One region of the Pseudomonas sp. LBUM1674 genome, then DNA from elsewhere that is predicted to be linked to it. Evidence: predicted binding sites of a transcription regulator. Region 1 holds the regulator's gene; each other region holds the start of a gene.
The links. The regulator sigma-54, encoded in region 1, starts transcription at its own class of promoters, with help from an activator protein. The targets are predictions, from matches to a motif close to ANTGGCATNNANNTTGCTNT.
Positions count from the first base shown of each region.

Region 1 (7,496 bases):
CCCACAATGGACTGAGTACACTGCCGGGGTTGTTTTGGTTATCATTATCATTTAATAATAAATCTCATTACCGAATGAGCCCGGATCATGAGTTCTGCCTTGCACGAGCAGCCTTACCTCGAAAGCTGGCGCTGGATGAGTCGCCAGATCCGTTGCGCGATGGACCCCGACGAACCACGCCTGATTGACCATTACCTGGCCGAAGGCCGATACCTGGCGTGTTGCACGGCAACCTCACCCTGGACCATCGCCGAAACTTCCTTCCGTTTATTGCTCGATACTGCCGCCGACGTCGCGCTGCCGTGGCACTGGCGGACCTATTGCCTGGATCAGGCCTGGCGTCCGCTACGCGAACTGGAACGCCTCTCTCTGTGCAAATGCCGCCTCAAGCGCTGGCAAAGCTACACCTGGCAACTGGCGACCTGCGAGTTGCAACCCTCGATTCCTCTCATAGAACTGGTGCAAGGATTTTCAGATGACCAAGACACGTATTGAGCGCGACAGCATGGGCGAACTCCAGGTCCCGGTAGACGCGCTCTACGGCGCACAGACCCAGCGTGCGGTGGATAACTTCCCGATCAGCGGTAAATCGATGCCCGTGCAATTCATCCGCGCGTTGATCCTGGCCAAGGCGGCTGCCGCCCGGGCCAACGTCGAGCTCGGGCAAATCAGCGAATCCCAGGGCAAAGCCATTGTCGATGCGGCCCAAGGCTTGCTCGAGGGTGACTTCATGCAGCACTTCCCGGTGGATATCTTCCAGACCGGCTCCGGCACCAGTTCCAACATGAACGCCAACGAAGTGATCGCGACCCTGGCCAGCCGTCTGCTCGGCGAGCCGGTGAACCCCAACGATCACGTCAATTGCGGCCAGAGCAGCAACGACATCATCCCGACCACCATCCATGTCAGCGCCGCGCTGGCGTTGCATGAGCAATTGCTGCCGGCGTTGCTGCATCTGGTGCAGGTGATCGAGCGCAAGGCCGAGGAGGTTCATCACCACGTCAAAACCGGGCGCACGCACCTGATGGACGCCATGCCGGTGCGCATGAGCCAGGTACTCCACGGTTGGGCGCAGCAACTCAAGGCCAACATCGGCCATCTGCAGGATCTGCTGCCGAGTCTGCAAGCCCTGGCTCAGGGCGGCACGGCGGTGGGCACCGGAGTCAATGCCCATCCCGAGTTTGCGGCGCGTTTCAGTCAACAACTGACCCAGCTGACCCAGGTGCAGTTCACGCCGGGCAAGGACCTGTTTGCGCTGATCGGCTCCCAGGACACCGCCGTTGCAGTGTCCGGGCAGCTTAAAGCCACCGCGGTCTCTCTGATGAAAATCGCCAACGACCTGCGCTGGATGAACTCCGGTCCACTCGCCGGTCTCGGTGAAATCGAGCTCGAAGCCTTGCAGCCGGGTTCTTCGATCATGCCGGGCAAGGTCAATCCGGTGATCCCGGAAGCCACCGCCATGGTTGCCGCACAAGTCATCGGCAACGACACGGTCATCACCATTGCCGGTCAGTCGGGTAATTTCGAACTGAACGTGATGTTGCCGATCATCGCCCAGAACCTGTTGAGCAGCATCGAGTTGCTGGCCAACTCCAGCCGTCTGCTGGGTGACAAAGCCATCGCCAGTTTCAAGGTCAACGAGGCCCGGATCAAGGAAGCGCTGTCGCGCAACCCTATTCTGGTCACTGCACTCAACCCGATCATTGGTTACCAAAAAGCCGCTGAAATCGCCAAGAAGGCCTATCTGCAAGGTCGTCCGGTGATCGATGTCGCCCTGGAACACACCAACCTCACACGCAGCCAGCTTGAGGTGTTGCTTGACCCGGAAAAACTCACCGCAGGCGGCGTGTAATCACCGCCAGCGCTTTGGAGGCTCATCATGGAGCACTGGAAACGCACGATCGAAAGAGCAAATCGCTGTTTCATGCTGGGCGAGCTGGTCGATGCCCGCGAGGCTTATTTGCAGGCATTGGCCCTGGCCCAGGTGTTGTTCGAGCGTCTTCGCGCTGTTATGCGCCTGGTTGGTCAGCCTGGCCGAGATGCTGCTGCCTTTGGGGTTGGCGTTGGCGGCGGGGGCGATGCTGTTGGTGGTGACCCATGAAGTGATACCCGAATCGCGACGCCATGGTCACGACAAGTTGGCCAGTCTTGGGTTGTTGGTTGGGTTTTGTTTGATGATGGTGATGGATACTGCTTTGGCTTGAAATAAGATCAAGAGATCGCAGCCTCGTTGCACTCGACAGCTCCTACAAGGATCGGCGAAGGCCTTAGACCTCCTGTAGGAGCTGTCGAGTGCAACGAGGCTGCGATCTTTTGACTGTCACTCGCCTTCGTCAAAGTAGTTATTGATCAACGCTACCAGCGCATCCAGCGCTTCCTGCTCCTGCTCGCCTTCGGTACTCAAATGAATCCGGGTGCCCTTGCCGGCAGCCAGCATCATCATGGCCATGATGCTTTTGCCATCGACCGTGGACTCCGGCGTGCGTCCTACCCTGATCGAGCAATCCTTGAACTGACCGGCCACTCCGACAAATTTTGCAGAAGCGCGGGCATGCAGGCCCAGCTTGTTGATGATTTCGATTTCCAGAGCAGGCATCGCGATGTGAATCCTTTAGCTGAGGTCGCGGTGGCGGACCTGGACGTTCTTCAGGGTTTTTTGCAGGGCCTGACCCAGACGTTCGGTCAGGTAGACGGAGCGGTGATGCCCGCCGGTGCAGCCAATGGCGATGGTGACATAAGCGCGATTGCTGGCCGCAAAGCGCGGCAGCCACTTGAGCAGGTATGTAGAAATGTCCTGGAACATTTCTTCGACGTCCGGCTGTGCCGCCAGGTAGTCGGCGACCGGTTTATCGAGTCCGGACTGTTCGCGCAACTCCGGTTTCCAGTAGGGGTTCGGCAGGCAACGCACGTCGAACACCAGGTCGGCGTCCACCGGCATGCCACGCTTGAAGCCGAAGGATTCCACCAGGAACGCCGTACCAGGTTCCGGTTGATTCAGCAGGCGCAGCTTGATGGTATCGCGCAACTGATACAGGTTCAGGTTGGTGGTGTTGACCTTGAGATCGGCGAGGTCGGCAATCGGCCCGAGCAGGATGCTTTCATCGCTGATCGCTTCCGCCAGTGAACGGTTGGCGTTGCTCAGCGGGTGACGCCGGCGGGTCTCCGAAAAACGTTTGAGCAAGGTTTCTTCGTCGGCGTCCAGATACAGGACATCGCACTGGATATGCCGGCTGCGGACTTCTTCCAGCAGCTCGGGGAAACGCGACAGGTGGCTCGGCAAGTTGCGCGCGTCGATCGACACGGCAACTAGCGGCTGGGCCAGTTCGGTGTGAATCAGTGCGCGCTCGGCCAGTTCCGGCAGGAGCCCGGCAGGCAGGTTGTCGATACAGTAGTAGCCGTTGTCCTCGAGAACATCGAGCGCGGTACTTTTACCTGAGCCGGAGCGGCCACTGACGATGATCAAGCGCATGATTACTGACCGTTTTGCTCGTCCAGGACAACCTGATACAAAGCTTCATTGCTCGGGGCGCTGCGCAGTTTTTGCCGCACCTCCTTGCGATCGAGCATGCTGGCGATCTGGCGCAGCAGCTCCAGGTGCGCATCGGTAGCCGCTTCCGGGACCAGCAGAACGAACAGCAAGTCAACCGGGGCGCCATCGATGGCGTCGAAATCAATGGGTGCGTCGAGGTGCATCAAGGCGCTGATGGGTGAGGTGCAGCCCTTCAGGCGACAGTGGGGAATGGCGATGCCGTTGCCAAAACCGGTCGAGCCGAGTTTTTCACGGGCAATCAACGCCTCGAAGACAGCTTGCATCTCCAGATCCGGCACTTCGCGATGGATGAGGTTGGCAATTTGTTCGAGGGCTTTCTTTTTACTGCCGCCCGGCACGTTCACGAGGGAACGGCCGGGGGTCAGGATGTTTTCAAGTCGGATCATGGGTTGGGAGTGTTAACGACCGGTCGCGCCCTGGAGGAGGCTCTGGGTCTTTTCCTTATGCTTTTTAAGTTGGCGATCCAGCTTGTCGGTGAGTGAGTCGATCGCCGCGTACATGTCGTCATGCTCGGCGTTGGCGACCACTTCACTGCCGGGAATATGCAGCGTGGCTTCGATTTTCTGCTTCAGCTTTTCGACCGTCATCGTGACCTGCACGTTGGTGATCTTGTCGAAATGCCTCTCCAATCGGTCGAGTTTTTCGCCGATGTAGGTGCGAAGAGGTTCGGTCACTTCCAGTTGGTGTCCACTGATGTTGACTTGCATACAGCTTCTCCTTCGTTGCCAGTGCATAAAGCGGCAGGCAGAAATGCCTGCCACTGGAACGCTGTGGCGTGGCTCTACATCAACCGCTTGCGTTCGCTCGAAGGCGCGATCCCGAGGGATTCGCGGTACTTGGCGACGGTGCGGCGAGCCACCTGAATGCCTTGTGCCTCCAGTAAACCAGCGATCTTGCTGTCACTCAACGGCTTTTTCTGATTTTCCGCTGCAACCAGTTTTTTGATGATCGCGCGGATCGCCGTGGACGAGCATTCACCGCCTTCGGAGGTGCTGACGTGACTGGAGAAAAAGTACTTGAGTTCATAGATGCCCCGAGGGGTGTGCATGAATTTCTGCGTGGTCACCCGGGAAATCGTCGACTCGTGCATGCCGACCGCTTCGGCGATGTCATGCAGCACCAGCGGTTTCATGGCTTCGTCGCCGTACTCCAGGAAGCCGCGCTGATGCTCGACGATCTGGGTGGCCACCTTCATCAGGGTTTCGTTGCGGCTCTGCAGGCTCTTGATGAACCAGCGGGCCTCTTGCAACTGATTGCGCATGAAGGTGTTGTCGGCACTGGTGTCGGCGCGGCGCACGAAGCCGGCGTACTGGGCGTTGACCCGCAGCCGAGGCACCGATTCCTGATTCAGCTCCACCAGCCAGCGCTCGTTGTCCTTGCGCACGATGACATCGGGGACGACGTATTCGGCTTCACTGGACTCGATCTGCGAGCCAGGCCGCGGGTTGAGGCTTTGCACCAGTTCGATCACCTGGCGCAGCTCATCTTCCTTGAGCTTCATGCGGCGCATCAGCTGGCTGTAGTCGCGGCTGCCCAGCAGGTCGATGTAATCGCTGACCAGGCGCTTGGCCTCGGCCAGCCAAGGGGTCTTGGCGGGCAACTGGCGCAATTGCAGCAACAGGCATTCGCCCAGGTTGCGGGCGCCGATGCCGGCGGGTTCGAATTGCTGGATGCGATGCAGGACGGCTTCTATTTCGTCGAGTTCGATGTCCAGTTCCGGATCGAAGGCTTCGAGAATTTCCTCGAGGGTTTCGTCCAGGTAACCCTGATTGTTGATGCAGTCGATCAGGGTCACGGCAATCAGGCGATCGGTGTCGGACATCGGTGCCAGGTTCAGTTGCCAGAGCAGATGGCTTTGCAGGCTTTCACCGGCCGATGTACGGGTGGTGAAGTCCCACTCGTCGTCATCGTTGCTCGGCAGGCTGCTGGCGCTGGTCTGGTAAACGTCCTCCCACGCGGTATCGACGGGCAGTTCGTTGGGAATGCGCTCGTTCCAGTCACCTTCCTCAAGGTTATCCACCGTCGGGGCGGTTTCCTGGTAGGAGGGTTCCGATACGTCGGCGTTGGGTAGCTGTTCGGCTTTGTCGGCCAAGGGGTCGGCGTTATCGAAGTCGTCGCCTTCTTCCTGGCGTTCGAGCATCGGATTGGACTCCAGGGCCTCCTGGATTTCCTGTTGCAGGTCCAGGGTCGACAATTGGAGCAGGCGGATGGCCTGTTGCAGCTGCGGTGTCATCGTCAGCTGCTGGCCCATTCTCAAGACTAGCGATGGTTTCATGGCAGGGGCTTAGCACCTTATTCGCCGGCGCACATGCGCCATCCACTACAGGGCGCCGGAGCGCCAAACATAAGCAAATTATATGCCCGAAACTTTAGCGTTTGCCTAGAGCGCTGTAACAATAAAAAAGTGTTGATTTTTTATCGAGACAAGCGCTGGAGCGACAGGCAGGACACACTTCAGCGTTTACAGGCGGAACTCATGGCCCAGATACACTTCCTTGACCAGTTCATTGGCCAGGATGGTGGCAGAGTCGCCTTCGGCGATCAGTTGGCCATCGTTGACAATGTAGGCGGTTTCGCAGATATCCAGGGTTTCGCGGACGTTGTGGTCCGTGATCAGCACACCAATGCCTTTGGCCTTGAGGTGATGGATGATCTGTTTGATGTCGCCCACCGAAATCGGGTCCACGCCGGCAAAAGGTTCGTCAAGGAGGATGAATTTCGGGTTGGTGGCCAGTGCCCGGGCGATTTCCACGCGGCGGCGTTCACCGCCGGACAGGCTCATGCCGAGGTTGTCGCGGATGTGGTGGATGTGGAATTCCTGCAGCAGGCTTTCCAGTTCCTTGCGACGACCGGCCTTGTCGAGTTCCTTGCGGGTCTCGAGGATCGCCAGGATGTTATCGGCTACCGAGAGTTTGCGGAAGATCGACGCTTCCTGCGGAAGATAGCCGATACCGGCTTTCGCGCGACCGTGCATCGGCTGGTGGCTGACGTCCAGGTCGTCGATCAGTACGCGGCCCTGATCGGCCTGTACCAGGCCAACAATCATATAGAAACAGGTGGTTTTGCCGGCACCGTTAGGGCCAAGCAAGCCGACGATCTGACCGCTGTCGATGGACAGGCTGACGTCGCGCACGACCTGGCGGCTCTTGTAGCTCTTGGCCAGATGCTGAGCTTTCAGAGTTGCCATTACTGGGCCTTTTGCTCGTCGGATTTCTTTTTCGGCTGGATCACCATGTCGATGCGCGGGCGTTCTTCGGTGACTTTGGTGCCGGTGGCGCGGCCCGCGTTAGCCAGCTTTTTGACCGTGTCGTAAACGATTTTTTCGCCTTGGGTGACGTTGCCGTCCTTGTCGATGACTTTGGCGCGATCGATTAGTACCACGCGGTCTTGCGAAGCATGGTACTGGATAGTGACGCCGTAACCCTGAACCGGCTTGGAGTCGCCGGCCGTTTGCATCTGCTCGAAGTAGGCCAGGTTGCCCACCGAGGTCACCACGTCGACGTCGCCGGAAGCGGTGCGGGTGATGGTCACGGTGTTGCCGGTGACCTTCATCGTGCCCTGGGTGATGATCACATCGCCTTTGTAGGTGGCGATGCCTTGCTTGTCGTCCAGTTGGGCGTCGTCGGCCTGAATGCGGATAGGCTGGTTTCTATCGTCCGGCAGAGCCCAGGCGCTCACGCTTCCCAGTGCTGCGCCCAGACTGAGCAAAATAGGGAGGGTTTTAACGAGCCTCATACTGTCCTCTTACGTTCGATAGCAGGTGTATCCTGCTTTCTTTCAAATACGCTTTCATGCCCGTGCCGGTCGACACGCCACCAGCGCCGTCGATTCTAACGGGTTGCTCGGTCTGCGCATATTGCTGCTGCGGGAACACGGTCATGCGACTGCTGGTGATAATGGTCGTGCGTTTTTTTTCGTCGGTTCGGGCGATACGTACCGAGTCGAT
Region 1 is NZ_CP166779.1:6,088,391-6,095,886, reverse strand. It holds gene ACA067_RS28005 (FagA protein) at 88-495, shown strand; gene ACA067_RS28000 (class II fumarate hydratase) at 476-1,852, shown strand; partial or broken gene ACA067_RS27995 (ZIP family metal transporter) at 1,998-2,204, shown strand; gene ACA067_RS27990 (HPr family phosphocarrier protein) at 2,321-2,596, opposite strand; gene rapZ (RNase adapter RapZ) at 2,612-3,469, opposite strand; gene ptsN (PTS IIA-like nitrogen regulatory protein PtsN) at 3,472-3,936, opposite strand; gene hpf (ribosome hibernation-promoting factor, HPF/YfiA family) at 3,949-4,257, opposite strand; gene ACA067_RS27970 (RNA polymerase factor sigma-54) at 4,332-5,825, opposite strand; gene lptB (LPS export ABC transporter ATP-binding protein) at 6,012-6,737, opposite strand; gene lptA (lipopolysaccharide transport periplasmic protein LptA) at 6,737-7,285, opposite strand; gene lptC (LPS export ABC transporter periplasmic protein LptC) at 7,272-7,496, opposite strand, start outside.

Region 2 (7,496 bases), 1.0 Mb from region 1:
GAGCATCCGTGCGAGGTTTTCCGCCCGCTCCAGGTAACGCGACATCCAATACAAATCCGAGGCAGTTCTACTTAACATGGCAGGCTTCCTTCAATCCTCGACCACCCAGGTGTCCTTGGTTCCACCGCCCTGGGATGAATTCACCACCAGAGAGCCTTCGCGCAGGGCGACACGGGTCAAACCGCCGGGCACAACCCGGGTTTCGCGGCCAGACAATACAAACGGACGCAGGTCGATATGGCGTGGAGCGATGCCGTTTTCGACAAAGGTCGGACAGGTCGACAAAGACAATGTCGGTTGCGCGATGTACGCGTGGGGCTTGGCTTTGATCCGCGCGCGGAAGGCTTCGATTTCTGCCGCCGTCGCCGCCGGCCCCACCAGCATGCCGTAACCGCCTGACCCCTGGGTTTCCTTGACCACCAGCTCTGGAAGATTGGCCAGTACGTGGGACAGTTCAGAGGGATTACGACACTGCCACGTCGGCACATTCTTCAGGATCGGCTCTTCGTCGAGGTAGAAGCGGATCATGTCCGTGACGAACGGGTACACCGACTTGTCATCCGCCACCCCGGTGCCGATGGCATTCGCCAGTACCACGTTGCCGGAGCGATACGAGGACAGCAGTCCGGGCACGCCGAGCATCGAGTCCGGGTTGAACGCCAGCGGGTCGAGGAAGGCATCGTCGAGGCGCCGGTAGATCACGTCGACGGCTTTCGGCCCGTCCGTGGTGCGCATGAACACCTTGTCGTCACGCACGAACAGGTCCGCGCCTTCCACCAGTTCAACGCCCATTTCCCGAGCGAGAAATGCATGCTCGAAAAACGCACTGTTGAAGCGGCCTGGCGTCAGCACCACCACGCTGGGGTTATCGATCGGGCTGGAGCTTTTCAGGGTATCGAGCAACAGGTTCGGATAGTGGTCGATGGGTGCAATGCGTTGCGCCGCGAACAATTCGGGGAACAGTCGCATCATCATCTTGCGGTCTTCGAGCATGTAGCTCACGCCGCTCGGTGTACGAAGGTTGTCTTCGAGCACGTAGTACGTGCCGTCGCCATCGCGTACCAGGTCGACACCGGAAATGTGCGAATAGATATTCCGGTGCAGATCCAGCCCTTGCATCGCCAACTGGTATTGCTCGTTGGCCAGCACTTGCTCGGCCGGGATGATGCCGGCCTTGATGATGCGCTGTTCGTGATAGAGGTCGGCGAGGAACATATTCAGCGCCTTGACCCGCTGGATACAGCCGCGTTCGACGACTCGCCATTCACTGGCGGGGATGCTGCGGGGAATGGTGTCGAAGGGAATCAGGCGCTCTGTCCCTTGCTCGTCACCGTAGAGCGTGAAGGTAATCCCGGCGCGATGAAACAGCAGATCGGCCTCGCGTCGCCGTTGGGCCAAAAGTTCATCAGGCGTTTCGGCCAGCCAACGGGCAAACTCCCGGTAATGCGGGCGGACCTGGCCGCCGGCATCGTACATTTCATCAAAATAGGTGCGGATCATGCCGTACTCCTTGTCACCCGGACACCCAGGCCTTCGCAAGGCCCGTGCCATCGGCATAAACGCTTTGAAATCAATCAGTTGGATAATAACGCCGCAACCGCCGCACCAATCCTGTGCGGCAAATGCTCCAACCTGATCGCCCCCGCTTCATTGCGAAGCAATGTCTTCGCCTAACAGCAGCATAGTCAAATCAAAAACAAGGTCAAAAGATCGCAGCCTCGTTTCACTCGACAGCTCCTACAGGCAACGAGGCTGCGATCTTTTGATCTTGCTTTTCACAACCCCGGAAACGAAAACGGCCAACCCGAAGGTCAGCCGTTAGTGGATGTTGTCGCTGTTCATAGTGTTATGCGAGTCGCCCTCGTACCTCCTGCTTCACGCCCCAGCCTTCGATGATCCCGCCCAGAGGCTCGACCACGGCCTCGAAGTCCTGCTCGAAGTCGCCGATACCGTCGTAGGTGGCATACATCACTTTACTCAGTTCCAGATACCACGCGCCGTCATCACGCACGCTGATCTGGGCATTCAAGGATTCACCACAGAAATGCCCTGCCGCCCTGCGCGCCCGCTCCTCGTCGGGGAAAATGGCGTAGAACTCGATGGGATGGAATCGTGAAAAGTCGAAACCGCCTTCTTTCATGCGGCGCAGCACGCTGCTGCTGATGTCTTCTTGATAGGCTGTGCTCATGAAACGTCCCCCTCACATTGATGGATAGACTTTCCGTATTCCCGGCACACGCAATCGAATGGTGCGAGCGATGCGGCAACAACGTTGCCGGTGGGAAGCAAGCATGTAGCTGACAAGACCAGACCTTAGCGATCCGTTCGCTGATCTCGCTTGCAGAGTAGCCCCAAGATAGAGGCGCTGCCAAGGTCTGGTTATTTCACGAATGTGCCAGGAAGTGTTTCAGACGGGAGTAATGCCGAGGATTTGTATGCTGTTCTGGGTCTTGAGATTTTTGACGCTCGCATCAGCGGTTCGCCCTTCCAGATCATTCAGATCCAGTTCGGCAGCGACAGGAAGGAGACGAGCCTTGATGAGTCTGGCGGCTTGCTCGTTGTCCGGGCATTCGTCGCACTCGAAGACTTCGTCGACTGTTTCACCGTGATCATCCACGAAAGTGATTTTCCACTTTTGCATCAGTGCCTCCTCGAACAAACCCGCAAATGGGCTTACAACTATCTGGACTTTTACCCTGACCGATCGTTCAACGGATTACAGGGCGTCAGCTGAAAAAACACAGAACCTGTGGGAGCGTGTCGTTTCGGGAAATGCAGTCAGACCCGCACATTGCCCCGCGGTCCGGCGATGGCCCAGATGATCAGACCCAGGACCGGCAGCAGCAGGATCAACAGCACCCAGACGATTTTCATCCCTGTGTCGGTGCCACTTTTCAGCACGTTGATGATTGCCCAGATGTCCAGGACAAGAATGATCAGGCCAACCAGACCATTGAACGTGGAACCCATGGTGTCGCTCCCGAAAAGTGGTGTGCTCTCTTAGGATAGCTGGCCCCTGCGAGGGTTCCGTTTTATTAGGCGTATGGCGGCGTCAGACGTGAATCGCCACTTTCAGGGCTTCCAGCGAAGGCGCGGCAGCGATGCCGGCTTCAGCACACAACTCGAGCACCCGCGGCACGTCATTGCCGTAGACCAGCACCACTTGCAGCTCGTCATCGAGCAACTGGCTGAAGTTCATCAGCACGTAGCCGCCGTTTTCCTTGTTCATGCTGCTCATCTGCACCTGAATGCGATTGAGCGCGGTCAGGGCTTCGGTCTTGGCCAGCTGCTTGGGTTTGATATTGAAATCAACGCCAGGTCCGAACGAAGCAACGATCCGGGCGAACAGATCCATATAAGTGTCGGCCTGGAACAGCACGGTTTCCGGCAGGCTGCCGACGACCACCCACTCGCCCAGGGGAATCGGGAAGGTGTCGTCGTAGTTGATATCCGGATTGGCCGCCAGGAAAGCCTCTGGATCGGCGTAGGCCTGGGCCGCTTCGTCAGCGATTTTCAGGATTTCGTCGTCGCTCATGCACCCGGAGCTGATTTTGCTGATGAGTTCGACGAGTGCGGCTTTCATGGGGCGGAATCCTGTAGCGAGGGAATTTTCAAGGCGCGAAGGATAGCGCATTCCGCCCCGCCGTGGCTGTACGGGAGTACTGCCGGGGAATGTTGACCCAATATTCTGGTGACAACAGATCAACTGTGGGCTTGCCCGCGAAGGCGTCAGCCCGGTCACCATCAACATCGCGCATGATCCCTATCACTTCGATAGCCACCTTTGATTCGCCCCCCGCAACTGCCGGGCCTATCCTTCAATCATGTGTTGAACACGGATCGAGGATCGGCATCATGGGCAAACGTCACCCCAACCTTCCCGCCTGGCAATGGCGAGCGTACCCGAACAATCATCAGCACCCGACCAATCTGGTGTTGCACCTGATTGCCGTGCCGCTGTTCATCGTGGGTGTCCTGCTGATGATTTGCGGGGTGTTCAGCCTGAATCTGGGCAATTTCGCCATCGGCATTATCGGCCTGTTGGCTGCGCTGGGCCTGCAACGCCATGGTCACCGCCTGGAGGCGCAAGCCTCCGAGCCGTTCAGTGATCGCAAGGATGCGGTATCACGCTTGCTGGTCGAGCAATTCCTGACCTTTCCCCGGTTCTTCCTGAGCGGCGGCTGGTGGCGCGCCTGGCGTGAGCGCCACCGTCGGCACTGAGTCAGGCAAAAATCGTCACGGTCTGCCGGCTCATGGCGATCAACTGGCCGTCTGCATTCCACAGCTTCGCGGCGGCATGACCGTAGCCGTCGGCGGCATGTTCGATTTCAACCAGGTATTTGCACCAGTCCAGCGTGCTCAGCTCAAGCAATGGCTGAACGAATTCGATGGTCCAGGTCAGCGTACTGCCCATCGCCGGTTTGTTCAGGTGCGGCAACAACGCCGGCGGCCAGGCGTCGACCAGTGCCAGAATATGCGACTCACTGACCGCCTCTGCCTTCACGTCCCCACGCAAACGCACCCAGCCGCCCATCTCGCGGGATTTGTTACCGGTGAACGGCAGTCCGCCGACGCTCCAGCGCATGGCCAGATGACGCATGAACTCCGGGGTCACGCCTTTGATATAGGGCAGCTCCTGGCAGTCGTCCCAGTGCTTCATCTCCGGGGCCGGGTCGGCGGTCACAGCCACTTCGGATGGACGCGAGGCACCGAAACTGCCCTGAATCAACGTCACGACCTGGCCCTTCTGCACCGCCCGGCCCAGTACCTGGCTGACGGCCTTGCCTTCACGCAACACATCGACTTCAAAGCTGACCGGCACTTCAGGCTCGACCGGCCCGACAAAGGTGATCGCCAGCGAACGCACCGGACGATCCGCCGGCACCTTGGCGCGCATGGCTTCGTATTGCAAAGCGGCCACCAGGCCCCCAAAACTGGCCCGCCCTTGAGCCCATTCGGCCGGGATAGACAGCTCGCGTGGCTGGCTGCGGACGGTGTCGAGCAGATCGGAAAAGCGCATGAAAACCTCAAGAACGGGAAAAGGATGCAGGGATCTTAACCAGCCGGCGAGGACGGCACAGCGCTTATTCCGGCCAAAGAGGCTGACAGATAGGCCGCATGCCGAACATAGATACCCAATTCAACAGCGATCAGTGTGGGAGCGAGACCGGCTTGCCGGCGAATGCGATCTGTCAGTCACCTCCATGTCGGATGTGAAACCGCTTTCGCGAGCAGGCTCGCTCCCACATTGGATCTCAGTGTTTTCAGGATTTGAAGCAGGCGGAACTGAGTTTGTCGAGGACGCGGTCGGCGCGGTCTTCGGCCTTGGCCAAATCGGTTTTCCAACCCGCCACACAGGGTTGCAAATCCGCTTCCTCTTCAGCCCTGGCCAGCCATTGCCAGCAATCGTGCCAATCGCCCAAGGCGCCCTGGGCGGACTTCAACCTGGGCATGGCCGCCTTCGGCAAACGGTCCAGCTCGGGATACGCTTCGATGCCATAACGCACGCGCTTGATCAGCAGGCGCAGACGATGGCGATCATGGGCCGGATCATGCAGCGCCTTATCCAGTTTTTTCCATTGTTTGGCCAGGCGCTTTTCAATGCGTGTGCGCAGGCCCTTGAGCAGGCCTTGTCGCTGGGAAGCGCGCAAAAACTGCGGAAACGCGTCGAGGATCATCAGCAACTGCGCCAACTCGGAACTGGCCGCCACCGCCGGATAGGCCTCGGCCATTTGTGCCATGCGCCGGTGCGCAGCCTCGGGTTGATCATGCTCGAGCAAATACGCGGCCAAGACTTCGCGATCGCGCAATGGCGTTGAAAGATCACCGACCGCGGACGCCGCCGCTTCCAGCTGTTCCACGCCGGGCAAGCCACGCAATGGCCGCAGCAAACTGCGCAAACGGCGAACCGTGGTGCGCAGGTCATGCAAGGCTTCAGGGTCGGTGCGGGCACTCAGGCGCGCCTGGCAGGCCAGCAAACGAACTTCCAGGCCCAGGACTCGAGCCACCAACCGATCAACCAAGGCAGACATCATTTAGCTCCCTGAATCGAATTTCCCCAAGCGCTCATCATGCCTCAACGGCCGGCGCGAGACTCACGAATATAGAAACGCGCCCGCTCGGCCTTCTTGGAGCAGCCTTCGAACGCTTCGAATTGCTGCTGGGTCTTGGCGCCGGTCAACAGCGACAGCGCCTTGGAGTAACTGACGGTCCCGGCAAACCCCTCAGCCTTGGCCAGGTCCAGTTCGTGCCACGCGGCATCGATTCCAGTGGCGCAGCTGTCGCGATAGGCGGTTTTGCCGGCACATCCGGCGAGTGCCAGCGCAATCAGGGGCACACAGATCCAGGCTTTCATCACTCACACCTCAAAGATAGGTAAACAGTCGTGCTCGTAAGACGGTCAGGCGCGTGAAAAGTGCCTTGGCCCCGCCGCGAAAACGACAGCGCCGGGAAGAATACCCATCTGCCGCCATGGAGTGTCGAAAAAACGACGCGATTGCCCCACCGAGCGACCTTGGCGATTGAACCGCGGCCCTCGATGGGTGCATTGTTGAACCTTGTCAGACGAGGGCGATTCATGAAAAAGCGCGTCGCACTGGTGCTGGGCTCAGGTGGGGCCCGGGGCTATGCCCATATCGGGGTCATTGAAGAGATCGAACGGCGTGGCTACGACATCGCCTGTATTGCCGGTTGCTCCATGGGCGCCGTGGTCGGCGGGATCTACGCCGCCGGCAAACTCGACGAGTATCGCGACTGGATCGAGAGCCTCGATTACCTGGATGTGTTGCGCCTGGTCGATGTCAGTTTTCGTCTGGGGGCGATTCGCGGGGAGAAGGTCTTCGGGCAAATCCGGAAGATCGTCGGCGAAATCAACATCGAAGACCTGCGCATTCCCTACACCGCAGTGGCCACCGACCTGACCAACCAGCAGGAAATCTGGTTCCAGGAAGGTTGCCTGCACCAGGCCATGCGCGCCTCGGCGGCGATCCCCAGCCTGTTCACCCCGGTGATGCAAGGCAATCGCATGCTGGTGGACGGTGGGATCCTCAACCCTTTGCCCATCGTGCCGGTGGTGTCGAGTCATTGCGACCTGATCATCGCGGTCAACCTGAACTCCACCAACCAGCGCCACTATCAACTGCCGGTGATCCAGCGCCCGGCCGCGTTCAAGACCCGTTTCGACAGCCTGATCAATTCGCTCGGATCAAAATTGCCATTTCGCCGCAAACAGGCGGAACAATTGCTGCTGCTGGAAAAGGAAGCGTTGCTGGCGGAGGCTGCCGAGATCAATCCCTGGATCGAATCCGCCGAACCCGAAGCCCAGCAACCGGCGGCCGCGCCTGAACGTGACGGCGCGCCGAAATCCGCCACCGGTTCGTTCATCATCGACAACGTGGGCCCGGCCTCGTTGCTGGATTTGATCAACCAGAGTTTCGAGGTGATGCAGACCTCCCTGGCGCAATACAAGATTGCCGGTTATCCGCCGGATATTCTGA
Region 2 is NZ_CP166779.1:5,090,811-5,098,306, forward strand. It holds gene ACA067_RS23255 (alpha-E domain-containing protein) at 1-78, opposite strand, end outside; gene ACA067_RS23260 (circularly permuted type 2 ATP-grasp protein) at 91-1,500, opposite strand; gene ACA067_RS23265 (ribonuclease E inhibitor RraB) at 1,847-2,188, opposite strand; gene ACA067_RS23270 (hypothetical protein) at 2,408-2,641, opposite strand; gene ACA067_RS23275 (PLDc N-terminal domain-containing protein) at 2,779-2,970, opposite strand; gene ACA067_RS23280 (hypothetical protein) at 3,053-3,583, opposite strand; gene ACA067_RS23285 (Mpo1-like protein) at 3,856-4,221, shown strand; gene ACA067_RS23290 (acyl-CoA thioesterase) at 4,223-5,020, opposite strand; gene ACA067_RS23295 (CHAD domain-containing protein) at 5,265-6,032, opposite strand; gene ACA067_RS23300 (hypothetical protein) at 6,077-6,355, opposite strand; gene ACA067_RS23305 (patatin-like phospholipase family protein) at 6,578-7,496, shown strand, end outside.
Region 2: ACA067_RS23260 (circularly permuted type 2 ATP-grasp protein) is a predicted target of sigma-54. The motif match lies at 1,533-1,552, and genes of this name have one in related genera.

Region 3 (7,496 bases), 790 kb from region 1:
GCAACTGGCGACGGGCAACCGTGGCGCCGATCGGTACGTCGACATCCAGCACATCCTGGCGCAGGGCATTGACCCAGCGCTCGTCCTGGTCGTCGAGGTCCGACTGGAAGCCGGCGTCGAGCATTTCGCGCACCGGCTCAATCATCGAATAGGGCATGGTCACGTGCAGGTCGCCGCCACCGCCATCGAGTTCGATATGGAAGGTCGACACCACAACGGCCTCGCTCGGGCCGACGATGTTGGCCATGGCCGGGTTCACTTCCGAGTTGATGTACTCGAAGTTGACTTCCATGATCGCCTGCCAGGCTTCCTTCAAATCGACGAAGGCCTGCTCGAGCACCATGCGCACCACGCGCAGTTCGGTCGGGGTGAACTCACGCCCTTCGATCTTGGCGTGGCGGCCGTCGCCGCCGAAAAAGTTGTCCACCAGCTTGAACACCAGCTTGGCGTCGAGGATGAACAGCGCGGTGCCACGCAACGGTTTGATCTTGACCAGGTTGAGGCTGGTCGGCACGTACAGCGAGTGCACGTATTCGCCGAACTTCATCACCTGCACCCCACCGACGGCAACGTCCGCCGAGCGGCGCAGCAGGTTGAACATGCTGATGCGGGTGTAGCGGGCGAAGCGTTCGTTGATCATCTCCAGGGTCGGCATGCGTCCACGGACGATGCGATCCTGGCTGGTCAGGTCATAGCTTTTGACGGTGCCGGGTTCGGCAGCGATATCGGTCTGTACCAGACCATCGTCGACACCGTGCAACAGCGCGTCGATTTCATCCTGGGACAGCAGGTCTTGCACGGCCATGTCGTGGTCCTACTGCAGTACGAAATTAGTGAATAGCAATTGTTCGATGACCACTTTGCCGAGTTCTTTGTGCGCCACTTCCTGGACGCTGGCCGTGGCTTTCTGCCGCAACATTTCCTGGCCGACCGGCGATGCCAGGGTGGCGAAGTCCTGCCCGGAGAACAGCATGACCAGGTTATTGCGGATCACCGGCATGTGCGCCTTGAGTGCTTCCAGATCGGCCTTATCGCGGCCCAGCATGGTGATGCTGACCTGCATGTAGCGCTGACGGCCATTCTGGTTGTAGTTGGCAATGAAGGCCGGCAGCAGGGGCACGAAAATCGCCGGCTGTTTGCCGATATCCACGGTTTCCGGCGCGGCGACTGGCGTGCTCCGGGGGCTGTGCATGAAGTACCAGGTGGCCCCCACGGACAAGCCGATCGCTAGCAGCAGGGCGACCACTGTCGCAATGATCAGCTTGATCTTGCGTTTGGTTGCGGGGTCTTTAACTGCTTCTTCGCTCATCGCCATGCCAATAATCCGTCACTAATCGGGGTTTCACAGTCGCCGGGCAAGGCAAGAGCAAGTGTTATGCCAGAATGTTGGAGGACGGGTTATCGGCTGGCGCCGAAAGTCAAAAGATCGCAGCCTTCGGCAGCTCCTACAGGGTGTACTCCATCCCAATGTAGGAGCTGCCGAAGGCTGCGATCTTTTAGGGGGCGCTGCAATTTATCAGGCGTAATAATCCACTGCGCTGGAGCCGATGATGCTGGTCGTGCTGGCTGCCACTTCGGCGCCTGTTGGCGCACGCTCGTCATCCATGGAATCGAGGCGACCACCGCTGGCGCTGGTCCGCCCGCTGTGACTTTGCTGTGCCTGGTCCTGTCCCTGCTGCGAACCACGAGACTGATCGGACACGTTGACATCAACCTGCCCCATACCCTGCTGCGCAAACATCTCACGCAAGCGATGCATCTGCCCGTCCAGCGCTTCGCGGACACCAGGATGCGCGCTCATGAAGGTGACCTGGGTCTGCTGATCCGGCACCATGTTCACGCGAATGTCGAGGCGCCCGAGTTCGGCCGGTTGCAACTGGATGTCGGCCGCCTTGAGGTTGGCGCTGGACAGGTACATGACCCGGTTCACCACTTCTTCGGTCCAGCCACTTTGATGCAGGGCGATCGGCTGGTTCACCGGCAACGCGTTGGCGGTTTTCGGCGTGGCCGCCTGGGTCAGCGCCGCCAGGCGGTTGGCGAAGTCGTCGACACGGGTATCGCTGCTGGCGGTCTTCAAGTCTTTCAGGCCGTCATCGAGCAGGCCGCTGAAGGCCTTGTCCCCGCCCTCGGTGCTGTCCTTTTCGGCCTGCACGTCAAGCATGCTCGCCAGGCCGGCGACCAGGTTTTGCGCCGAGGGCGGCAGCGCTTGGTGCTGAGCCTGGCTGGAAGCGCAAATGTGCCCGCCCTGCTCCATGGCCATGCGCAAGGCTGGCAGGGCATCGAGGGGGTCGGCCTGGGGATCGAACGTGGCGTCGACGGTGACGGCCGGCGTCGTTGCCGCAACAACCGGCTGTGCGCCCAGGGGCGGCACAGCGTCTACTGCTGGCGGAGTTTGCGCAACGAGTGTCGGCCCTGCGGGATCGGCAGTTGGCTCGCCCGTCGCCTCGGTGACAGAGGCGTCAACGGCATCCGAACCATCGTCGGCGATCGGGTCGTCGGCCGCCGGTTTATCGGCGGGCAAGGATTTGCCGCTATCGGCAACGGCCGGTTTCGGGGCGGCAGCCTTGTCGTGGCCGAGGTCCTTTTTACCCGGCCCCTCAGCGGCGGTGCCGCGCATGGGCTTGGCCAGCCCGTCGTTCCCTGCAGAAAGTGTATTCCGAGCCTGATTGGCGTAGACATGAGCGAAGCTGGAGGCCTTGTCCCCGGGCTCGGCGACCTGCGCCGGTGTATTGGCGGACGCCGCCTTGGCCTTGGTCTGGGCGGCGGCCTGCAGAAGCATATTGGGGGTAACGGGCATGAAACGGTCTCCGCCGCACTGGGAACGTAGGTACAGTTGACGGAGATCAAAGCAAGGGTCGCGCCAGGTTCAAGTGTCAGGCGCGAAAAGCGGCAAACAGTCTTCCTAGTCGGCGAGAGAGCGCTGACGCTCGGCCTCATAAAGCGGACGGACAAGGGCGAATTCGCCGTCAATTTCGCCCACCAGTTTTTCAACGCCGGCGAGGCTTTTCTGCTTGGCGCATTGCTCCAGCTCATGGCACAACCGGGCCAGGCGAATGGCGCCCATGTTGCTGCTGCTGCCCTTGAAACTATGGGCAGCATTCATCAGTTGCTGGGCATCGTCTGCCTTGTGCAACAGAACCAGGCGTTCTTCAGCGTCGGCGAGAAAGGTATCCAGCAACATCGGATACTCATCCTCCATGACTTCTTGCAACGCGCTCAGCACGTCGCGGTCCAGATGTGTGTCAGCCACTTGCTCACTCCTTGATCAAGAATGCGTGGATTATGCCAGAGCCTCCCAGAAAAATTCCACGCGGGCACTTCGACCTTCGTCGGACCAGCTGGCATTACGGCTCAATTGACGGATCAGACCGACGCCACGTCCCGACAGACGGATACCATCAGCGGGCAGCTGCAACACCCGATCGACATCAAACCCCTTGCCACTGTCTTCGACGCGCACCGTCAGGCAACCGCCCTCGCCCTTCGGTATCACCTGCAAATGTACCCGGATGAAGCCATCCTGCAATTCATCCAGGCGTGTATTGCGCTGTTGATAATAGCGGGCAAAACCCGAGGCATCCCGTTTGAGGCTGGAGTCCAGGCCCAGTACGCCATGCTCGAGGGCGTTGGAGTACAGTTCCGCCAGCACACTGTAGAGCGCTCCGCTTTGCGCCCGCAGACCATGGACCTCGAGCAGCAACTGCAACAGATAGGGTAGCGGGTTGAAGCGTTTGAGCGTGGCCGCGCGAAACTCGAAACTCACCGACCAGTCCAGCGGACAGGACTGGCCACTGTCGGAATACACCAACACCGGCGGGCTGACCTGCGCCGCCTCCAGCAAGCTGACCTCGACCATACTGACGTCGTCACGGGCTTCACCGCGAAAATCGCGCAGCGCCTGCTCGATCTCGGCGAATAACGCATCAGGCTGACGATTGGCGGCAAACACTTGCTGCAATCGCTCGACACCAAACAGTTGTTCGTTGGTATCGCAGGTATCGAGCACACCGTCGGATAACAGGAACACCCGATCGCCGACCGCCATCGGCAACACGTCGGTGCGATCGTCAAAGGTTTGCGGGCTCAGCACGCCGAGCGGCAAGTGCTGAGCCTTCAGCGGCGTGCGCTCACCCGTGGCGATGCGGTGCAGGTAACCGTCCGGCATGCCGCCGTTCCACACCTCCACCGAACGCCGCTGAAAACTCAGGCACAGCAGCGTGGCACAGCAGAACATGTCCACCGGCAGGATGCGCTTGAGCTTGGCATTCATCTCGCGCAAGGTTTCGGACAGGCCGTAACCCTTGGCCGTCATGCCATAGAAGACTTCCGCCAGGGGCATGGCCCCGACCGCCGCCGGCAACCCATGGCCGGTGAAATCCCCGAGCAATATATGCATGTCGCCGGCCGGGGTGAACGCGGCCAGCAGCAGGTCACCGTTGAACAGCGCGTAGGGCGATTGCAGGTAGCGGATATTCGGGGCATTCAGGCAACCGGAATGAGCCACCTTGTCGAATACGGCCTTGGCCACCCGCTGCTCATTGAGCAGGTGATGGTGATGCCGGGCGATCTGGTCACGCTGCTGCAACACGGTGGCCTGCAACCGGCGCAAGCGGTCCATCGCCTTGATTTTGGCGGCGAGGATCACCTGGTTGTAGGGTTTTGCCAGAAAGTCGTCGCCCCCGGCCTCCAGACAGCGCGCCAGGGCTTCGCTTTCGGTGAGCGACGTCAGGAAGATGATCGGCACCAGGGTTTGCCCGGCCAACGCCTTGATCTGCCGCGCCGCCTCGAAGCCATCCATCACCGGCATCATCGCGTCCATCAACACCAGCTGCGGGCGTTGCTGACGGAACGCTTCGACCGCCTCGGCACCGTTGGCGGCCGTCAGCACTGCATGGCCCTGGCGCCGGACGATGCTCGACAGCAGCATGCGATCGGCCGCGCTGTCTTCGGCGATCAGGACCGTCAGTGATTCGAGCGGCGATTGCATGCCGCTCAACTGATGTCGAACAGTTTGTCGAAATTGGAGATGGCGAGGATTTTCTTCACGTCGGAACTGCTGTTGACCACGCGAATGTCGGAATTGTCGCCACCGGCATGATCGCGCAGCAAGAGCAACATGCCCAGTGCCGAACTGTCGAGGTAGGTGGCTTCTTTCAAGTCGACGACAACTGCGCCGAGGTCCTTGTGCTCGTAGGACTCACGAAATTCCTGATGCTTGGCGAAATCGAATCGTCCCTTGATCGATATCGTCAGCTTTTGTCCATCGGGGGATACTTCTGATAAGACTGACATGAACGGCTTCCTTGTCATTGGGGAACATACGTGTAGAAGGTTTAGCACTTGGCGGGGGCGGGGGCAAGGCTGGGGAATTGCAGCGTCGGTCAGATCGTCATCGCGAGCAAGCTCGCTCCCACAGGTTTTGTGTCGTTCACAGCATTTGAATACGACACAGAACCTGTGGGAGCGAGCTTGCTCGCGAAGAACGATAACGCGGTCTCACTGATTCAATACGGATCCTGCCGCGGCAACCGCTGCGACAATTCATCCAGCAGCTTCTGCTCACGCTTGTCTTCCAGCCGCCGCGCTTCATCCGTATATCGCTGGACCAGCTTGCGCAATCCTTCGACCCGGGCATACGCCTGCTGCCAGGTTTCCCGTGCCTTGTTCAGATTATTCTGATGCCAGGCGAGGCTTTGTCGTTGCTGATCGATGGCCGTGCCCAGCTGCGCCAGGAAGCCTTGATACCCCAGCAACCATTGACCGGAAACGCCGCTGCTGCCGCGCACGATCCATTGCTCCTGGTAGTCGAGCCGAAAGGCTTCGAGGTCGGCGAGTTTGCTTTCGGCCAGACGGGCCTGCCCCTGAAAGTGCCCCAGGCGCTGGACCGCGGCTTTCTCGACCTTTTCCGCCATGTCCACCACCGGTGCCAGGCGTGCTGCGCGACTTTGGGCCATGGCCGGTTAGCCGCCAGCCGCGGGGGCGAAGATCGAGCCCAGATAGGCTTCGCTTTCACCCAGGCTGATGCTGTCGTTCAGGCCCTGGCGCTGGTATTTGACCAACTGCGGTTGCAGGGCAATCGCCAGGTCGGTTTCCCGGTCACCGCCGGCGACGTAGGCGCCGACGCTGATCAGGTCGCGACTCTGCTGATACCGCGACCACAATTGCTTGAAATACTGGGCGCGGGCCATGTGTTCGGCTGACACCACCGACGGCATGACCCGGCTGATGGACGCTTCGATATCGATCGCCGGGTAGTGACCCTCCTCGGCCAGGCGCCGGGACAGCACGATGTGCCCGTCGAGCACGCCTCGCGCCGAGTCGGCAATCGGGTCCTGCTGGTCGTCGCCTTCGGACAACACGGTGTAGAACGCCGTGATCGATCCGCCGCCCTTCTCGGCATTACCGGCGCGCTCCACCAGTTTCGGCAACTTGGCGAACACCGAAGGCGGATAACCCTTGGTCGCGGGCGGTTCGCCGATGGCCAGGGCGATTTCCCGCTGGGCCTGGGCGAATCGGGTCAGGGAGTCCATGAGCAACAGCACGTTCTTGCCCTTGTCGCGGAAATATTCGGCGATGCGCGTGCAGTACATGGCCGCGCGCAGACGCATCAGCGGCGCATCGTCCGCTGGCGAGGCCACCACCACCGAACGCTTGAGACCTTCTTCACCGAGGCTGTGCTCGATGAACTCCTTGACTTCACGACCCCGTTCACCGATCAGCCCGACCACGATGATGTCGGCCTCGGTGAAGCGGGTCATCATGCCCAGCAGCACACTCTTGCCCACGCCCGTACCGGCGAACAACCCGAGACGCTGGCCGCGACCGACCGTCAACAAGCCGTTGATGCAACGAATGCCCACGTCCAGCGGCTCGCTGATCGGTTCACGCTTGAGCGGGTTGATGGTCGGGCCGTCCATCGGCACCCAGTCTTCGGCCTTCATCCCGCCCTTGCCGTCCAGCGCCCGACCGGCGCCGTCGAGTACCCGCCCGAGCATGCTCATGCCCATCGGCAGGCGGCCGCTATCCGCCAGCGGCACCACGCGCGCACCGGGGGCGATACCGGTGACGCTGCCGACCGGCATCAGAAAGACTTTGCTGCCCGAGAAGCCCATGACTTCGGCTTCGACCTGCATCGGGTGGTAACTGTCGTCGTTGATCACCATGCAGCGGCTGCCCATGGCGGCGCGCAAGCCTTCGGCCTCGAGGGTCAGGCCGACCATGCGCAGCAGGCGGCCTTCGAGGATCGGCGCGCCGGCCAGCGTCGTGGCCTCGGCGTAACTGCCCAGGCGCTTGGCGAAGCTGGTGCGGTCAAGGCGCATCGGGCAGCTCCGGTGCGGGGGCGACTGGCGGTGTGTTGCCCGTCGGCAGCTCCAGGCTCAGGTCCGGCGCAGCCGGGTGCAGCGCCTGTTCGTGCAGTTGATCGAACAGCTTGTCCATGACCCGCGCAATACGGGTTTCTACCGAAGCGTCAATGCGACTGTGCTCGGTCTCGACCC
Region 3 is NZ_CP166779.1:5,301,503-5,308,998, forward strand. It holds gene fliM (flagellar motor switch protein FliM) at 1-805, opposite strand, end outside; gene fliL (flagellar basal body-associated protein FliL) at 815-1,315, opposite strand; gene ACA067_RS24285 (flagellar hook-length control protein FliK) at 1,517-2,797, opposite strand; gene ACA067_RS24290 (Hpt domain-containing protein) at 2,903-3,250, opposite strand; gene ACA067_RS24295 (ATP-binding SpoIIE family protein phosphatase) at 3,281-4,987, opposite strand; gene ACA067_RS24300 (STAS domain-containing protein) at 4,993-5,292, opposite strand; gene fliJ (flagellar export protein FliJ) at 5,505-5,954, opposite strand; gene fliI (flagellar protein export ATPase FliI) at 5,961-7,319, opposite strand; gene fliH (flagellar assembly protein FliH) at 7,309-7,496, opposite strand, start outside.
Region 3: ACA067_RS24285 (flagellar hook-length control protein FliK) is a predicted target of sigma-54. The motif match lies at 2,846-2,865, and genes of this name have one in related genera.

Region 4 (7,496 bases), 1.8 Mb from region 1:
TGCCCGCCAGCGAGCCGACGCCGGCCGACCCGGATGCCAACCCCTTCCCCTTGCGGGTCGAGCGCATCAGACTGGCTGACGGTTACGTGCACTTTCAGGATGCACGCCCCAGCGAGCCCATCGAATTCCTCTACGACAAACTCGACTTCGAGCTGAAGAACCTCAGCACGCTGCCCGAAGACAGTGCCGACATGACGTTGATGGCCGTCGGCCCGGGAGGTGGACAGCTCGACTGGACCGGCAACTTCAGCCTGATCCCGATTGCCTCTGAAGGTAAGCTGAAGATCACCGATGGCAAGATGAAAGCCTTTTGGCCCTATGTACGTGACGCGGTGCCACTGGTGCTCGAAGACGGCGTCATTGACCTCAGCACCGACTATAAGCTCAACTTGTCCAAGGAAACCGAACTGCTGCTGAGCAATGTTGCGGTCAGTATCGCGCCATTTGCCATCAAGGCACCGGACGGTCGGCCGCTGGCGAAACTGGCGCGCCTGGACGTCAGCGACACCACGGTGGACCTGGCCAAGCAGCAAGTCGTGGTCGGCAAGATCCGCAGCAATAAACTGGAAACCTGGGCGGCCCTGGAAGCGGACGGACAACTCGATTGGCAGAAGCTGTTCGCCAGCCAACCGTCCAAAGCGGCGGTCAAAGCCAACGCCGAACCGGCGAGTGCTCCAGCCGCCGCCGATTCCCCCAAGCCTGAACCTGCTCCGCCGAGCAAGCCGTGGCAGGTGCTGCTCAAAGACGTGCAACTGCGCGATTACCAGGTGCATCTGGCTGACCGCAAGGCACAACCGCCCGTAGCCCTGGACGTCGGCCCGCTGAACCTGGACCTGCAGAACTTCGACAGCCTCAATGGCTCGCCCTTCAACCTCAAGCTCGATACGGGCGTGGGCAAGCAAGGCAAGATCATGGCGGACGGCGAGGTCAACCTGGCTCCGGTCAGCGCCAGACTGAACGTGCACACCAAGGACATCGACTTGCGGGTCGCGCAGTCCTACATCAACCCGTTCATTCGCCTCGAACTGCGCAGCGGCATGCTCGGCAGTGAGCTGGCAGTCGATTTGAAAAGCACCGAGCCGCTGGCGTTCAGCGTCACCGGGCGCGCTCAGGTCGATCAGTTGCATACCCTCGACACCCTGAAAACCCGCGACTTCCTCAAGTGGCAGCAACTGGTGCTCGAAGGCCTGAACTATCAGCACGGCGACAGCCTGTCGATCGACAAGGTCAACCTGTTCCAGCCCTATGCGCGCTTCATGATCAACGACGACCGCACCACTAACGTCGATGACCTGCTGATCCCGCAACCGCCTGACTCCGGCGCCAAAACCGCCGCCGCCAAACCCGCCGGCAAAGACAAACCACTGGGCATCCACATTGGCGGCATTGCCATCAATGACGGCTCGGCCAACTTCGCCGACTTCAGCCTGACGCCGAACTTCGCCACTGTCATTCAACAGCTCAATGGACAGATCGGCACCATCGACAGTCGCCAGGCGAAACCGGCCAGTGTCGACATCAAAGGCAAGGTCGACCGCTATGCACCGGTGACCATCAAGGGCTCGGTCAACCCGTTCGACCCGATGGCCAGCCTCGACATCGCCACCAGTTTCAAACGGGTGGAACTGACGACCCTGACGCCCTACTCCGGCAAATTCGCCGGCTACCGCATCCGCAAGGGCCGGCTCAATCTCGACCTGCATTACCTGATCACCAAAGGCCAGCTCAAGGCCGACAACAAGGTGGTGGTCGAGCAGCTGCAACTGGGTGAAAAGGTCGACAGTCCGGATGCGGTAAGCCTGCCCTTGAAACTCGCCATCGCGTTGCTCAAGGACGTCGACGGCAAGATTTCCATCGAGCTGCCGGTGACCGGTGACCTGAACAATCCACAGTTCAGCGTCATGCCTATTATCTGGCAGACTCTGCGCAACCTGATCGTCAAGGCCGCCGCCGCACCCTTCAAAATGATTGGTGGCCTGGTCAGTGGCGGTGGTTCGCAAGATCTGGGCACTGTCTCGTTTGCACCGGGTTCCAGCGACCTGAGCAAGGAGGCCGAGGGCTCGTTGATCAAACTGTCCCAGGCGCTCAAGGAACGTCCGGCCCTGCGCCTGGAGATCGAAGGGACTGCTGCGCAAAGCAGCGATGGCCCGCTGATTGCCGAGCAACGCCTGGAACGGGAATACAAGTACAACTACTACAAAATGCTGCAGCGCCGTGGTGACAAGGTGCCGGCTAACGCCGCGCTGGTGGAAGTACCGGACAGCGAGAAAGGTCCGCTGCTGGAAGGCATTTACCGCACGCGCCTGAAGACTCAGCCCCCCGCCGAATGGAAGGATCTGGGCAAGGAAGAACGCACCGCGAAAATGCGTGAGGGCGTGATCAAATTCTGGAGTACCAGCGACGTGTTGTTGCGGCAGCTGGGTCAGGATCGCGCCAGCAGCATCAAGGATTATCTGGTCGACAAGGCTCAACTGGCCGACGAGCGCGTGTACTTCGTCGACGCCAGCCTGGGTCAGGCGGAAAGTGACGGTCGGGTGATTACGCCACTGCACCTGGACGCCGAATGATGCTCAGACGATTGCTGACAGGCCTGGCCCTGGCGCTGGCCGCGAGTCACGCCTGCGCCGCTGAGACCCTGCGCTGCGGCAGTCAATTGATCAGCGTCGGGGACAGGTCCGGCGAGGTGCTGCAGAAATGCGGTGAACCGGTCAGCCGTGATCTGCTGGGCTACAAACGCAGCGCCGACCGACGGGAAGAGTTCCAGGTCGAGGAATGGACCTACGGGCCCAACGGCGGGATGTACCAGTACCTGCGGTTTGAAGGTAATCGTTTGAAGCAGATCACCAGCAAACGCGGTAATTAGGCACGACATAAATCTTTGTAGGAGCAAGCTTGCTCCTACAGTTGTTTTGGGACGCCCATAATAGAACAGGCCCCGGACACGAATGTCCGAGGCCTGTAACGGCCACGTCCTTGTGGCCTTTCGCATGAACTCTCAAGTTGCGGCAGACGCATGACTCGGCTCGTCTACCGCGCCTTCTCCCGGTCCAGGCGAGAAGTCTTGCCTTACTCGGCTTTCAGGCCGTCAGCGGAGACCGCTTTGACGCCTTTGATTTTCTTGGCGATAGCCACGGCGACGTCTTTCTGAGATTCAGTCACTGCGGTGGTAGACGACAGGGAAACAACACCTTTGTTGGTTTCAACCTTGATGTCAGTACCAGGAATGCCTTTTTCGGTGACCAGGTCTGCTTTGACTTTGGTGGTGATCCAGGTATCGGAAGTGGCTTCTTTGGCTTCGGTGACTTCACCGGCAGCCAGCACCATTGGCGCTTGAGTGGCTTGAGTCTGGGCAAATGCAGCGTTGGCCAGGGTCAGGGTCAGCGCGGTAGCAGCAGCGGCAGTGATAGCGAACTTCTTCATACGAGTAACTCCTGTTTTTTCATAAAGTCTGCTGCGTGTCTTGTCAGCAGGGTTACTGGGTATATTGCGAACGCTATGCCAACTTTGAGACAGCCAATAAGTCTTTATAAATCAACAACTTAATAATCCTCTCAATTTTCGGAATCATGCAAAATGCATGACTTCGAAATTATCTACATGCAAGTTGCGGGTTTTGGCGTGGGCCTAAGGCCATGAATTGTCGGGATTTTTCTGTTTTGTAGAGAAGTCGCGCGTCATTAATAAAAAACCCGCATCGTGGGACGCGGGTTTTGATCAACCTAACCGACAATCACATCAAACGCCCTTGCAACCTTTAGGCGCATATTCCTGTTCGACTGTTGTCCCACACGTCCACCCTCCCGTCATCGTCCGTGAGAGTGTGATGGTTTTGTTGAGTACCTGACCCGGCGCATTAAGAATGACGCAACCAATAGTGCCCACTCCACTGGAAGCCGTTCCCGAAGCGGTAATGGTGCAGTTACCTGTAGTGCCCGTTCCACCGATCGACGTAATCGACGGATCCGTGCCCTGATTAATAATGTCTTCAAATGGCACTTTCAATGCAGCTATCTCGGCCATACTCGCAGTAACCTTAGCCCTTGCCTGATACTTGGCATATTGCGGCAACGCAAACGTCGCCAAAATCCCGATGATCGCCACCACGATCAGCAGTTCGATAAGCGTAAAACCTTTCTGAGTATTCATAGACAAGCTCCATGCATGAGTCGAAATCTCATGACCTGAATTAGCCACAGCACAGCCCATGCCAAACCCGTCACCTGCTGCTTTCGGGGGGTTGAGCCGAGGCAATCGCCTTTTCCTACCCCCAGGATCCGCACTATCTGACAATTATTGTCACCTCAGTCCCACTGGTTTGGCTCCGCCGCTTGACTAGGCTATAAGTCATGCATTGTTTGCGTCCGGTATCCCCATGAATGACATCGCCCTTAGCGGCCTGGCCAAGCAATTGGTCCTGGCCGAACTGCTCACTGATAAAAGCGCGCAACAGGCGTACCAGCAAGCCCAGCGCAACCGGATTTCTCTGGTCAGCTACCTGGTGCAAAACAAGCTGGTGAAAAGCCGTCAGGTCGCCGAGATTGCCTCGGAGCACTTCGGCATGGCGCTGCTGGACCTCAATTGCCTGGACAAGGAAAGCCAACCCAAGGGCCTGGTCAGTGAGAAACTGGTCCGCCAGCACCACGCCCTACCCCTGTGGCGGCGCGGCAACAAACTGTTCGTGGGGGTTTCCGATCCAACCAATCACCAGGCCATCAACGATATCCAGTTCAGCACCGGGCTCAGTACCGAAGCCATTCTGGTCGAAGACGAAAAACTCACGGACGCCATCGAGAAATTCTTCGACAACCACAGTACCGGCCTGGAAGACATGGCCGACGTTGACCTCGATGGCGTGGACATCGAGTCGATCGATGACAACAATCAAGACGCCATCGCCGGACAGGATGCCGATGACGCGCCCGTGGTGCGTTTCGTTCACAAGATGTTGCTCGATGCGATCAAGAGCGGATCTTCCGACCTGCATTTCGAGCCCTATGAAAAAACCTACCGCGTGCGAATGCGCACCGACGGCATGCTGCGTGAAGTCGCCAAACCACCGATTCAGCTGGCCAACCGCATCGCTTCGCGGCTGAAAGTCATGGCCAGCCTCGACATCTCCGAACGCCGCCGGCCCCAGGACGGGCGGATCAAGATGCGCCTGTCCAAGAGCAAGTCCATCGACTTCAGGGTCAACACCCTGCCGACCCTGTGGGGCGAGAAAGTGGTGATCCGGATCCTCGATCCGTCCAGCGCGCAAATGGGCATTGATGCCCTCGGCTACGAGCCCGACCAGAAAGACTTGTACATGGCCGCGCTCAAGCAGCCACAGGGGATGATCCTGGTGACCGGCCCCACCGGCTCGGGCAAGACCGTGTCGCTCTATACCGGCCTGAACATTCTCAACACCGTGGACATCAACATCTCCACCGCCGAAGACCCGGTGGAGATCAACATGGAAGGCATCAACCAGGTCAACGTCAATCCCAAGCAGGGACTGGGATTTGCCCAGGCGCTGCGCTCGTTTCTGCGTCAGGATCCGGACGTCATCATGGTCGGCGAAATCCGTGACCTGGAAACGGCGGAAATCGCCATCAAGGCCGCCCAGACCGGGCACCTGGTGCTGTCGACCCTGCACACCAACAGCGCCGCGGAAACCCTGACCCGCCTGCACAACATGGGCATCCAGGGCTTCAACATCGCCACCTCGGTCAGCCTGATCATCGCCCAACGCCTGGCGCGTAAACTGTGCAGCCATTGCAAGAGACCGATCGAGATTCCCCGGGAGGCGCTGCTAAAGGAGGGTTTCCCCGCGGAACGCATCGGCTCGTTCACGATCTATGAACCGATCGGTTGCGATCACTGCAACGGCGGTTACAAAGGGCGCGTAGGGATTTATGAAGTGGTGAAGAACACACCCGCGTTGCAACGGCTGATCATGGCCGAGGGCAATTCGCTGGAAATCGATACCCAGATGCGTAAAGACGGGTTCAACGACCTGCGTACTTCCGGGTTGATCAAGGCCATGCAGGGCATCACCAGCCTTGAAGAAATCAACCGGGTCACCAAGGACTGAACATGGCGGTCAAAGCAGCAAAAATCAGCGTGTATGCCTGGGAAGGCACGGACAGGAAAGGCTCGAAAATGACCGGCGAACTCAGCGGTCAGAATCCGGCGCTGATCAAGGCGCAGTTGCGCAAGCAAGGCATCAATCCCGGCAAGGTGCGCAAGAAATCCGCCTCGATCTTCAATCTGGGCAAGCGCATCAAGGCCCAGGACATTGCCCTGTTCACCCGGCAGATGGCGACCATGATGAAAGCCGGCGTGCCGCTGCTGCAATCGTTCGACATCATTGGCGAAGGCTTCGATAACCCGGCCATGCGCAAACTGGTGGATGAGGTGAAACAGGAAGTCGCGGCGGGTAACAGCTTTGCCGCGGCGTTGCGCAAAAAGCCCCAGTATTTCGATGAGCTCTACTGCAATCTGGTCGATGCCGGCGAACAGGCCGGCGCCCTGGACACCCTGTTGGAACGGGTCGCGACCTACAAGGAAAAGAGCGAAAGCCTCAAGGCGAAGATCAAGAAAGCCATGACCTACCCGCTCGCCGTGGTGTTCGTCGCGATCATCGTGACCGGGATTCTGCTGGTCAAGGTGGTGCCGCAGTTCGAGTCGGTGTTCAAGGGATTTGGTGCCGAACTGCCGGCCTTCACCGTCATGGTCATCGGCCTGTCGGAATTCATGCAGGACTGGTGGTGGGTGATGCTCGGCATGCTGATCGCGGCGGTCTTCGGCCTGCGCCACGCCTTCAAGACGTCCCAAGTCTTTCGGGACCGGACGGATACCTGGCTGCTGAAACTGCCGTTGGTTGGCACGCTGATGTACAAGTCCGCGGTGGCCCGTTATGCCCGTACACTGTCGACCACCTTCGCCGCCGGCGTGCCGTTGGTCGAGGCCCTGGAGTCAGTGGCGGGCGCGACCGGCAACATCGTGTTCAAGCGTGCGGTGCTGCGCATCAAGCAGGACGTGTCGACCGGTATGCAGCTGAATTTTTCCATGCGCTCCTCCGGTATCTTTCCGAACATGGCGATCCAGATGACGGCCATTGGCGAAGAGTCCGGGGCACTGGACGACATGCTCGACAAGGTCGCGAGTTTCTATGAGGACGAAGTGGACAACATGGTCGATAACCTCACCAGCCTGATGGAACCGTTCATCATGGTGGTGCTGGGGGTTGTAGTCGGTGGCCTGGTGGTTGCGATGTACCTGCCCATCTTCCAACTCGGCTCTGCGATCTGACATGCCCTTGAACGAAATCCTGATGATCTATCCGCTGGCCTTCGTCGTCATTGCGGCAGTGCTCGGCCTGCTGGTCGGCAGCTTCCTCAATGTGGTGATCTGGCGCCTGCCGAAAATGCTCGAGCGCGAGTGGCGACTACAGGCCCACGATATTCTGGGTTTGCCTGACGAAACGCCCCTGCCGATTTACAACCTGCTGCTGC
Region 4 is NZ_CP166779.1:803,784-811,279, reverse strand. It holds gene ACA067_RS03725 (DUF748 domain-containing protein) at 1-2,567, shown strand, start outside; gene ACA067_RS03720 (DUF2845 domain-containing protein) at 2,567-2,863, shown strand; gene ACA067_RS03715 (BON domain-containing protein) at 3,067-3,420, opposite strand; gene ACA067_RS03710 (pilin) at 3,736-4,146, opposite strand; gene pilB (type IV-A pilus assembly ATPase PilB) at 4,373-6,073, shown strand; gene ACA067_RS03700 (type II secretion system F family protein) at 6,076-7,293, shown strand; gene ACA067_RS03695 (prepilin peptidase) at 7,295-7,496, shown strand, end outside.
Region 4: ACA067_RS03710 (pilin) is a predicted target of sigma-54. The motif match lies at 4,193-4,212, and genes of this name have one in related genera.